3 regions of the Streptomyces sp. NBC_01508 genome follow, and region 2 is predicted to be linked to each of the others. Evidence: riboswitches for the same ligand, from Rfam matches in the RefSeq annotation. Region 2 holds a riboswitch; each other region holds the start of a gene.
The links. Region 2 has a riboswitch for thiamine pyrophosphate ahead of OG700_RS09200 (thiamine ABC transporter substrate binding subunit). Riboswitches for the same ligand answer to the same signal wherever they lie in the genome.
Positions count from the first base shown of each region.

Region 1: linked by a shared signal. The riboswitch ahead of thiC (phosphomethylpyrimidine synthase ThiC) and the one ahead of OG700_RS09200 (thiamine ABC transporter substrate binding subunit) in region 2 are both predicted to bind thiamine pyrophosphate.
Region 3: linked by a shared signal. The riboswitch ahead of thiO (glycine oxidase ThiO) and the one ahead of OG700_RS09200 (thiamine ABC transporter substrate binding subunit) in region 2 are both predicted to bind thiamine pyrophosphate.

Region 1 is NZ_CP109419.1:4,305,333-4,308,581, forward strand. It holds gene OG700_RS19945 (SsgA family sporulation/cell division regulator) at 1-297, shown strand, start outside; gene OG700_RS19950 (YibE/F family protein) at 319-1,713, opposite strand; TPP riboswitch at 1,785-1,926, shown strand; gene thiC (phosphomethylpyrimidine synthase ThiC) at 1,921-3,249, shown strand, end outside.
Region 2 is NZ_CP109419.1:2,055,057-2,058,305, forward strand. It holds gene OG700_RS09195 (ABC transporter permease) at 1-127, opposite strand, end outside; gene OG700_RS09200 (thiamine ABC transporter substrate binding subunit) at 268-1,362, opposite strand; TPP riboswitch at 1,442-1,565, opposite strand; gene rlmN (23S rRNA (adenine(2503)-C(2))-methyltransferase RlmN) at 1,619-2,731, opposite strand; gene OG700_RS09210 (phosphatidate cytidylyltransferase) at 2,907-3,249, opposite strand, start outside.
Region 3 is NZ_CP109419.1:6,483,927-6,487,175, reverse strand. It holds gene OG700_RS30015 (NAD(P)/FAD-dependent oxidoreductase) at 1-1,027, opposite strand, end outside; TPP riboswitch at 1,192-1,305, shown strand; gene thiO (glycine oxidase ThiO) at 1,303-2,508, shown strand; gene thiS (sulfur carrier protein ThiS) at 2,505-2,720, shown strand; gene OG700_RS30000 (thiazole synthase) at 2,725-3,249, shown strand, end outside.

The sequences.
Region 1 (3,249 bases), 2.3 Mb from region 2:
GCCCCGGTCACCTGGGCCTTCGGCCGCGAGCTGCTGGTCGACGGCATCAACGAACCCAGCGGCGACGGCGACGTGTACATCTCACCGACCGAGCCCGAAGAGCTCTCCGACGTCCACATCAGGCTCCAGGTCGGCACCGAGCACGCCCTGTTCCGGGTCAGCGCGCCACCGCTGGTGGCCTTCCTCGACCGTACGGACCGGCTGGTCCCGCTCGGCCAGGAGATGGCGCTCGGGGACTTCGAGACCAACCTGGAGGAGACGCTCGGCCGCATCCTCGCCGAGGAGAACGCGGGCTGAGCCCTCGGCGCGGGCGCGGGGCTACGCCTTACGGCGCCGCCCGCCTCCGCCACGCGTCCGCAGCCCGCCGAACGGCCCCCTGGAGGACGCCTTCGACGGCGCTCCCGAGGGTGCCCCCGACGGCGCCCCCGTCGCGGTCTCCGACACCGCTCCCCCCGACGCCCCCGGCCGGTCGGCCGACACCACCAGCGCCGCCAGCGCCGTGGTCACCGGCACCGAGGCGACCAGACCGATCGATCCCACCAGGGTCCGTACGATCTCCTGGGCCACCAGCTCGCTGGTGGCCACCGTCGCCACGCCCGACTCCGCGATCGAGAAGAGCAGCAACAGCGGCAACGCCGCGCCCGCGTAGGCCAGTACGAGCGTGTTGACCACCGACGCGATGTGGTCCCGGCCGATCCGGATACCCGCCCGGTAGAGGGCGCGCGGCCCCATGTCCGGATTCGCCTGCCGCAGCTCCCACACCGCCGATGTCTGGGTGACCGTCACATCGTCCAGCACGCCGAGCGATCCGATGACGATGCCCGCCAGCAGCAGACCACTCATGTCGATCTCCGGATACAGCCCGTGGATCAGCCCGGTGTTGTCGTCCGTGTTGCCCGTCAGACTCGCCCAGCCGATGAACAGCGAGCCCAGCAGCCCGATCAGCAGCAGCGAGAACAGCGTCCCGAGCACCGCGACGGACGTACGGGCCGTCAGACCGTGGCACAGATACAGCGCGAACAGCATGATCGCGCTCGCGCCGACGACCGCGACGATCAGCGGATTCGAGCCCTGGAGAATCGCCGGCAGGATGAACAGCGTCAGTACGGCGAACGAGATGACGAGCGCGACCAACGCCATCAGCCCGCGCAGCCGCCCCACGACGACCACCGCGAGCGCGAAGATCCCGGCCAGCAGCGCCATCGGGAACGTGCGGTCCACGTCCGTGACCGAGTACTGGAGATCACGCGGCGCGTCGGGCGCGTACGCCACCACCACGCCCTGTTTCACGTGAAACTGCCGCGGCGCGTCCGGCTGGACGACCTCCACGAACGTACGCCCCTTGTTCGTGCCGCTCGTCACCTCGACCGTCGCCTTCACACAGTCCCCGGTCTGCGCACGCTGCGCCTCACGCCCCTGCGGCGTCGACGTGTCACCCGTCGGCGGGACCTGGGCGGCGTTCACGTCCTTGCAGTCGACCCGCTCGATCTTCACCACCTCGCCCTGCTCGGTCTGCCGGTCGAAGCCGACACCGGTGCGCTCGTGCGCCGGGGCGCCACCGGGCCAGAGGACGACGAGCCCGACAACTACGGCCGTCGCGAAGGGAATCAGCACGGCGGCGATGACCTTGCGCAGGTGTGTGGAGACCGGCGCGGCCGGCCCGTGGCTGTGCGAGTGGCCGTGCGTATCGGGTGTCTGCTGGGGTGAGGTCACCGCCCGATCATCGCAACAACGACGGGGGCCCTCTGTTCAGCACGCCCGACATCGCGCTAGCGTGGTGTTGCCTTTACACACGCGGGAGCTCGGAGCACCGGGCTGAGAGGACGCTGACTGTGGAGTTCGGGGCTTCCCCGAACCCCTGAGCTGCGTCGACCGCCGAACCTGTTACCGGGTAATGCCGGCGTAGGGAGTAGGTCTCAAATGACCGTTCAGGACACACGCACGCCTGCCGCACGACCCATCGGCTGGCACAAGGGATATGTGGCGGGCTCCCGCCCCGACCTCCAGGTGCCGGTACGCCAGGTGCACCTCACCAACGGCGACGACGTGACGCTGTACGACACGTCGGGGCCGTACACCGACCCCACCGTCGAGACCGACGTACGGCGCGGTCTCGCCCCGCTCCGGGAGAACTGGATCGTCGGCCGCGGCGACACCGAGGAGTACGCGGGCCGCCCCGTGCGCCCCGAGGACGACGGCCTCAAGCACACCTCGCCCCGCGGTGGCCTCCGCAATCTGGACGCGGTCTTCCCCGGCCGCCCGCGCCAGCCGCGCCGGGGCCGCGACGGACAGGCGGTCACCCAACTCGCGTACGCACGGCGCGGTGACATCACCCCGGAGATGGAGTACGTCGCCATCAGGGAGAACGTCGCGCCCGAGGTCGTACGCGACGAGATCGCCGCAGGCCGCGCCGTACTGCCGGCCAACGTCAACCACCCCGAGATCGAACCGATGATCATCGGCAAGCGGTTCCTGGTGAAGGTCAACGCCAACATCGGCAACTCCGCGGTCACCTCCTCCATCGAGGAGGAGGTGGACAAGATGACCTGGGCCACCAAGTGGGGCGCCGACACGGTCATGGACCTGTCCACCGGCCGCAACATCCACACCACCCGCGAGTGGGTGCTGCGCAACTCCCCCGTCCCCATCGGCACCGTGCCGCTCTACCAGGCGCTGGAGAAGGTCGACGGCAAGGCCGAGGAGCTGACCTGGGAGATCTACAAGGACACGGTCGTCGAGCAGGCGGAGCAGGGCGTCGACTACATGACCGTCCACGCCGGCGTCCTGCTGCGCTACGTGCCGCTGACGGCCCGCCGCAAGACCGGCATCGTCTCGCGCGGCGGCTCGATCATGGCGGCGTGGTGCCTGGCGCACCACCAGGAGTCGTTCCTGTACGAGAACTTCGAGGAGCTGTGCGACATCCTCGCGGCGTACGACGTCACGTACTCCCTCGGCGACGGCCTGCGCCCCGGCTCGATCGCCGACGCCAACGACGAGGCGCAGTTCGCCGAACTGCGCACGCTGGGCGAGCTGAACACCATCGCCAAGCGCCACCACGTGCAGACGATGATCGAAGGTCCGGGCCATGTCCCGATGCACAAGATCAAGGAGAACATCGACCTCCAGCAGGAGATCTGCGAGGAGGCGCCGTTCTACACCCTCGGCCCGCTGACGACGGACATCGCCCCGGCGTACGACCACATCACCTCCGGCATCGGCGCCGCGATGATCGCCTGGTGGGGCACGGCG
Region 2 (3,249 bases):
CGGGCCGGCTCAGTACGTCCCCGAAACGGCCCCAGTGCCAGGAGCCGTCCGCCTTCAGCCCGCGGCCGACGATCGCGGCGACGGGGTAGGCGAAGAAGACCGCGAAGAACGCGACAGGCACGGCCATGAGGCGGAGCCGTACGGCGCTCCTACGGCGCCGTACGGCCCGCACCGCCCGTCCCACACCCCGGCCCCGGCCCGGCCCGCCGACCGGACCACTCACCTCCGTACGTGTGGCCCTGTCGCCTTCCCGGGCGGCTTTCGCGCCTACTTGACGACGAGTGAGGACCACGACTGGATCCACGCGTCACGGTTCTTGGCGATCTTCTCCGGCGCCACGGTCTCCGGGTTGTCGACCACGGCGCCGTGGTCCGTGAAGAGCGCGGGCAGCTTCGCGCCGTCGACGACCGGATTCACGAACATGTTGAGCGGCATGTCCTCCTGGAAGGTCTTGCTCACCAGGAAGTCCAGCAGGGCCTTGCCGCCCGCCTCGTTCTTCGCCCCCTGAAGCAGGCCGGCGAACTCGATCTGCCGGAAGCACGTGCCCGCGGCGACGCCGGTCGGGGCCTCCTCGGGCTGCGGGTCGGCGTACAGGACCCCGACGGGCGGGCTCGACGCGTAGGAGACGACGAGCGGGCGCTCCGCCTTGGCCTTCTTGCCGCCAGCAGAGCCGGAGAACTCCTCGTTGTATGCCTGCTCCCAACTGTCCACGACCTGGACGCCGTTGGCCTTGAGCTTCTTCCAGTAGCCCTGCCATCCGTCGTCCCCGTACGCGGCGACGGTGCCGAGGAGGAAGCCGAGGCCAGGTGAGGACTGCTCGGCGTTCTCGACGACCAGCAGGTCCTTGTAGGCGGGCTTCGTCAGGTCGGCGAAGGACTCCGGCGGCGCCAGCTTCTTGTCGGTGAAGTACTTCTTGTCGTAGTTGACGCAGATGTCGCCGGTGTCGACGGGGGTGACGCGGTGCTTGGCGTCGTCGAGCCGTACATCGGCGCGGACCTGGTCGAGTCCCTTCGCCTCGTACGGCGTGAACAGACTGTTATCGAGTGCGCGGGAGAGCAAGGTGTTGTCGACACCGAAGAAGACGTCGCCCTGCGGCGAACCCTTGGTGAGGATCTCCTTGTTGAGCGCCGCACCGGCCTCGCCGCTCTTCAGCACCTTGACGGTGTAGCCGGTCTGCTCCGTGAACGCCTTCAGCACGGAGCCCGAGACGGCGAACGAGTCGTGGGCGACGAGCGTCACGCTCTTGGACTTCGCGCCGTCCGACGACGTGGCGTCCTCGGACCCGCCACCGCACGCGGCGAGGGTGGAGACACCTATCGCGGCGGCGACGGCGCCGGCCGCCAAGTTCTTCGTGGTACGCACTGAATTCCTCCTGGGATGTCCAGGAGAAGACGCGGCCCTGCCCCGCGCCGGCGGACCGGAGCAGGGCAGGGCGCAACAGCTTGAGTGATGACCGAACTTCCTACCCAGAATGACCTGGGCAAGGTTCAGAGGGTCTGCGACCGTGAGGCTCTTTCGAGTCTCTGTCGCACTCTCAGCGCTGTGGCGCTCCCCTGTCGGAATATGAAATTCTTTCGAACCCAGCGTACATGGGCCCCGACGGGGCCCTTCCCGGCGCTCAGCGCTCCGTCGCCGCCAGCTGACCGCACGCCCCGTCGATCTCCTGACCGCGGGTGTCGCGCACCGTCACCGGCACCCCGTGGGACGCGATCGCCTCGACGAACGCCTTCTCGTCCTCGGGGCGGGAGGCTGTCCACTTGGACCCGGGGGTCGGGTTGAGCGGGATCAAATTGACGTGCACCCGCTTCCCCTTGAGCAGCCGGCCCAGCAGATCGCCCCGCCACGCCTGGTCGTTGATGTCGCGGATCATGGCGTACTCGATGGAGATCCGGCGGCCCGACTTCTCGGCGTACTCCCAGGCGGCGTCCAGCACCTCCCGCACCTTCCAACGGGTGTTGACCGGAACGAGGGTGTCGCGCAGTTCGTCGTCGGGCGCGTGCAGTGAGACCGCGAGGCGGCACTTGAAGCCCTCGTCGGCGAATCGCAGCATCGCGGGCACCAGGCCCACCGTCGAGACGGTGATGCCGCGCTGCGAGAGTCCGAGACCGTCCGGTTCGGGGTCGGTCAGCCGACGGATCGAGCCGACGACACGGCGGTAGTTGGCGAGCGGTTCGCCCATGCCCATGAAGACGATGTTGGACAGCCGGGCGGGGCCGCCGGGGACCTCACCGTCGCGCAGCGCGCGCATGCCGTCCACGATCTGGTGCACGATCTCCGCCGTGGACAGGTTGCGGTCGAGGCCCGCCTGCCCCGTGGCACAGAACGGGCAGTTCATCCCGCAGCCCGCCTGCGAGGAGATGCACATGGTGACGCGGTCCGGGTAGCGCATCAGAACGGACTCGACGAGCGTGCCGTCGTGCAGCCGCCACAGCGTCTTACGGGTGGTGTCGTCGTCGCAGGAGATGTGCCGTACCACGGACATCAGGTCGGGCAGCAGTTCCGTGGCGAGCTTGTCCCGCGCGGCGGCGGGGATGTCCGTCCACTCGGCGGGGTCGTGGGCGAACCGCGCGAAGTAGTGCTGCGACAACTGCTTGGCGCGGAACTCCTTCTCGCCGAGCGCCGCCACGGCCTCGCGACGCTCCTCCGGTGTGAGGTCAGCGAGGTGCCTCGGCGGCTTCTTGGCGCCGCGGGGTGCGACGAAGGTGAGTTCTCCGGGATTGGGCGGTGCCATGAGCTGTTTTCTCCTCGGTACGACGAGGCCGGTGTTCCCCGCCGGCTGCGGGAGGGACATGGGCACACTGCCGGTGCCAGGAGACCTCATGTGAAGGGCTCCGCGACCGCGGAGCGCAGTAAGGCCCGCCGTCCGGGACGGCGGGCCTTACCAGAGTAACCGGTACGGATACGGGTCAGCCCGACCCGACGAACACCACCAGCAGCAGCCACACCACCGGGGCCGTCGGCAGGAGCGAGTCGAGGCGGTCCATGATGCCGCCGTGACCGGGCAGCAGAGTCCCCATGTCCTTGATCCCGAGGTCCCGCTTGATCATCGACTCACCCAGGTCGCCGAGCGTGGCACTGGTGGCCACGGCGAGACCGAGCAGCAGTCCCTGCCACCAGGTGCCGTCGTCGATGAGGAACTGCATGCACAGCGCCCCTGCCACCATGGCGAATCCCACGGCGCCGAACAGACCCTCACGGGTCTTGCCGGGGCTGATGCGCGGTGCCAGCTTGTGGCTGCCGAAGCGCCAG
Region 3 (3,249 bases), 4.4 Mb from region 2:
CCTCGCGCAGCCAGAGGACCGACCAGGCGGCGCTCGCCGGGTCGCCGCGCCACAGGAGGGTGTCGGCCCGCGCGTGGTGGCCCGCGTACTGCACGAAGCGGCCGAACTGCTCGGACCAGAAGTACGGGACGGGGTCGTACGGCTCGTGCGACTCCCCCACGATGTCGGCGGCGACCGTGCGCGGCCCCTGGAGCGCGTTGTCCCAGTGGTGCACCAGCAGCCGCTCGCCGTAGCGGGCCGAGGGGAACGAGGCGCAGTCACCGACCGCGTACACGCCGGGCGACGAGGTACGCAGCCGGTCGTCGGCCGTGACGGCGCCCTCGGCGCCGGTCGCGATGCCGGAGCCCGCCAGCCAGGCCGTGGCGGGTCGGGCGCCGATGCCCACGACCACCGCGTCCGCCGCCAGCTCGCGGCCGTCGGTGAGGACCACCCTGCCGGGCTCGACGGTCGCCACGCGCGCATCGGTGAGGAGTTCCGCGCCGCTCTCGGCGTACCAGTGCGCCATCGGAGTGGCGACCTCGGCCGGCAGGGCGCCGGCGAGCGGGCGGTCCGCGGCCTCGACGACGGTGACCGCGCAGTCGGCCTCCCTGGCGGCGGTGGTGAACTCGGCGCCGATCCAGCCCGCTCCCACCACCACGATGTGGTGCTTGCGGTCCAGGACGGGGCGCAGCCGCGCGGCGTCGTCCAGGGTGCGCAGCAGATGGACACCGGGGACGCCCGCCGCGCCCGGCAGGGTGACCGGTTCGGCGCCGGTGGCGACGACCAGGACGTCGTACGCAACCGGGCCCGCCTCTGTGTCCACCTCACGGTCCTCCGGGCGCACGCCGGTCACTTCGAGACCCAGCCGCAGTTCCACGGAGAGGGCGTCGAAGTCGACGTCGAAGGCCGAGCTCTCCGCCGTCCCCAGGAGGACGGCCTTCGAGAGTGGGGGCCGGTCGTAGGGCTGGTGCCGTTCGGCGCCGATGAGGGTGACGGCGCCGTCGTACCCCAATTCGCGCAGTGCCACGGCGGTCTGCACACCCGCCATGCCCGCGCCGACGACCACCACGCGCCGCTCGTCCGTCTGCTTCCGCTGCTCACTCACCCGATCACCTTAAGGAACCGGCCGGGACCACGACTCCCTTACCGGGTGCGTGGACCGGGGGTTACCCTGGCCCCGGAACCACCGATCGGCAGTAGGAATCAAGAGACTTCACACCTCGCGGGAGCCCGTACGCACCGGGCTGAGAGGGAGGCTGACGCGGCCTCCGACCGTACGAACCTGATCCGGGTCATGCCGGCGAAGGGAGGAGCGGGACGCCCATGCGGTCATCTCATACCGATGTCCTGGTCGTCGGGGGCGGGATCATCGGCCTCGTCACCGCCTGGCGCGCGGCGCAGCGCGGGCTCGGCGTCACCGTCGTCGATCCCGAGCCGGGCGGCGGGGCCGCCCGGGTCGCCGCCGGGATGCTCGCCGCCGTCAGCGAACTCGACCACGGCGAACAGACCCTGCTGGGGCTGAACATCGCCTCCGCGCGGCTCTACCCCGACTTCGTCGCCGAACTGGAGTCGGCCACCGGCCAGGACACCGGCTACCGCGCCTGCGGCACCCTCGCCGTCGCCCTCGACACCGACGACCGGGCCCGGCTGCGTGAACTCCACGCCCTCCAGAGAAGGTCGGGGCTGGAGTCCGAATGGCTCACCGGCCGCGAGTGCCGGCGGCTGGAGCCGATGCTCGCTCCGGGCGTACGCGGCGGGCTGCGGGTCGACGGTGACCACCAGATCGACCCGCGCAGGCTCGCAGCCGCCCTGCTGACGGCCTGCGAGCGGGCGGGGGTGGTCTTCCACCGGGCGTGGGCCGAACGGCTGCGAGTGGTCCGGGACCGGGCCGCCGGGGTCACGGTCGGTGGCGGCACCGAACTCGGCGCCGACCAGGTCGTCATCGCCGGGGGCAGCCTCAGCGGGCAGCTCGCGGGCGTGCCGGACGACGTCCTGCCGCCGGTACGTCCCGTCAAGGGCCAGGTCCTGCGGCTGACGGTGCCGCGCCCGTACGCCCCGTTCCTGTCCCGGACACTGCGGGCCGAGGTCCGCGGCAGCCACGTCTATCTGGTGCCGCGCGAGAACGGCGAGCTGGTCGTGGGCGCGACGAGCGAAGAGCTGGGCTGGGACACGACGGTGACGGCGGGCGGGGTGTACGAACTGCTGCGCGACGCCCATGAACTGCTCCCCGGCATCACCGAACTGCCGCTCACCGAGACCCGCGCCGGGCTGCGCCCGACGTCGCCGGACAACGCCCCGCTGCTCGGACCGACCGCCCTGCCTGGCCTGCTTCTGGCCACCGGGCACCACCGCAACGGGGTGCTCCTGACGCCCGTCACCGGCCAGGTGATGGCCACCGTGCTCACGACCGGTGAACTCCCCGACGACGCGCGGCCCTTCACACCCGGCCGCTTCGCGCCGGCCTTCGTGCCCGGCCCCTCGCCGGCCTTCTCCCCCGCCGTCTCCGTAGGTCAGGAGCAGCACGCATGAGCACCGAATCCGTGACCGTCTCGGTGAACGGGGAGGCCCGCGTCCTCGCCGTCCCCGTCACCCTCGACGTCCTCGTCGCGACCCTCACCCCCGCCCCTTCGGGCGTCGCCGCCGCGCTCAACGAGACCGTCGTCCCGCGCGGGCGCTGGTCCGCGACCCCCCTGGCCGACGGCGACCGCGTCGAAGTCCTCACCGCCGTCCAAGGAGGCTGACCCGATGTCCGGCGACCGGCTCACCATCGGCGGCACCGTCCTCAACTCCCGGCTCATCATGGGCACGGGCGGCGCGCCCAGCCTCGACGTACTGGAAAGGTCCCTGACCGCGTCGGGCACCGAACTCACCACCGTCGCGATGCGCCGGCTGGACCCGACCGTGCACGGCTCCGTCCTGTCCGTGCTCGGCCGGCTGGGCATCCGGGTCCTGCCGAACACGGCGGGCTGCCACACGGCGGGTGAGGCCGTCCTCACCGCCCGCCTGGCGCGCGAGGCGCTGGGCACCGACTGGATCAAGCTCGAAGTGGTGGCCGACGAACGGACGCTGCTGCCCGACCCGATCGAACTGCTGGACGCCGCCGAGACGTTGGTGGACGACGGCTTCACGGTCCTGCCGTACACGAACGACGATCCCGTACTCGCCAGGAAACTGGAGGACGTGGGCTGCGCGGCGATCATGCCGCTCGGGTCCCCGATCGGATCGGGTCTGGGCATCCGTAATCCGCACAACTTCCAGCTGATCACCGCT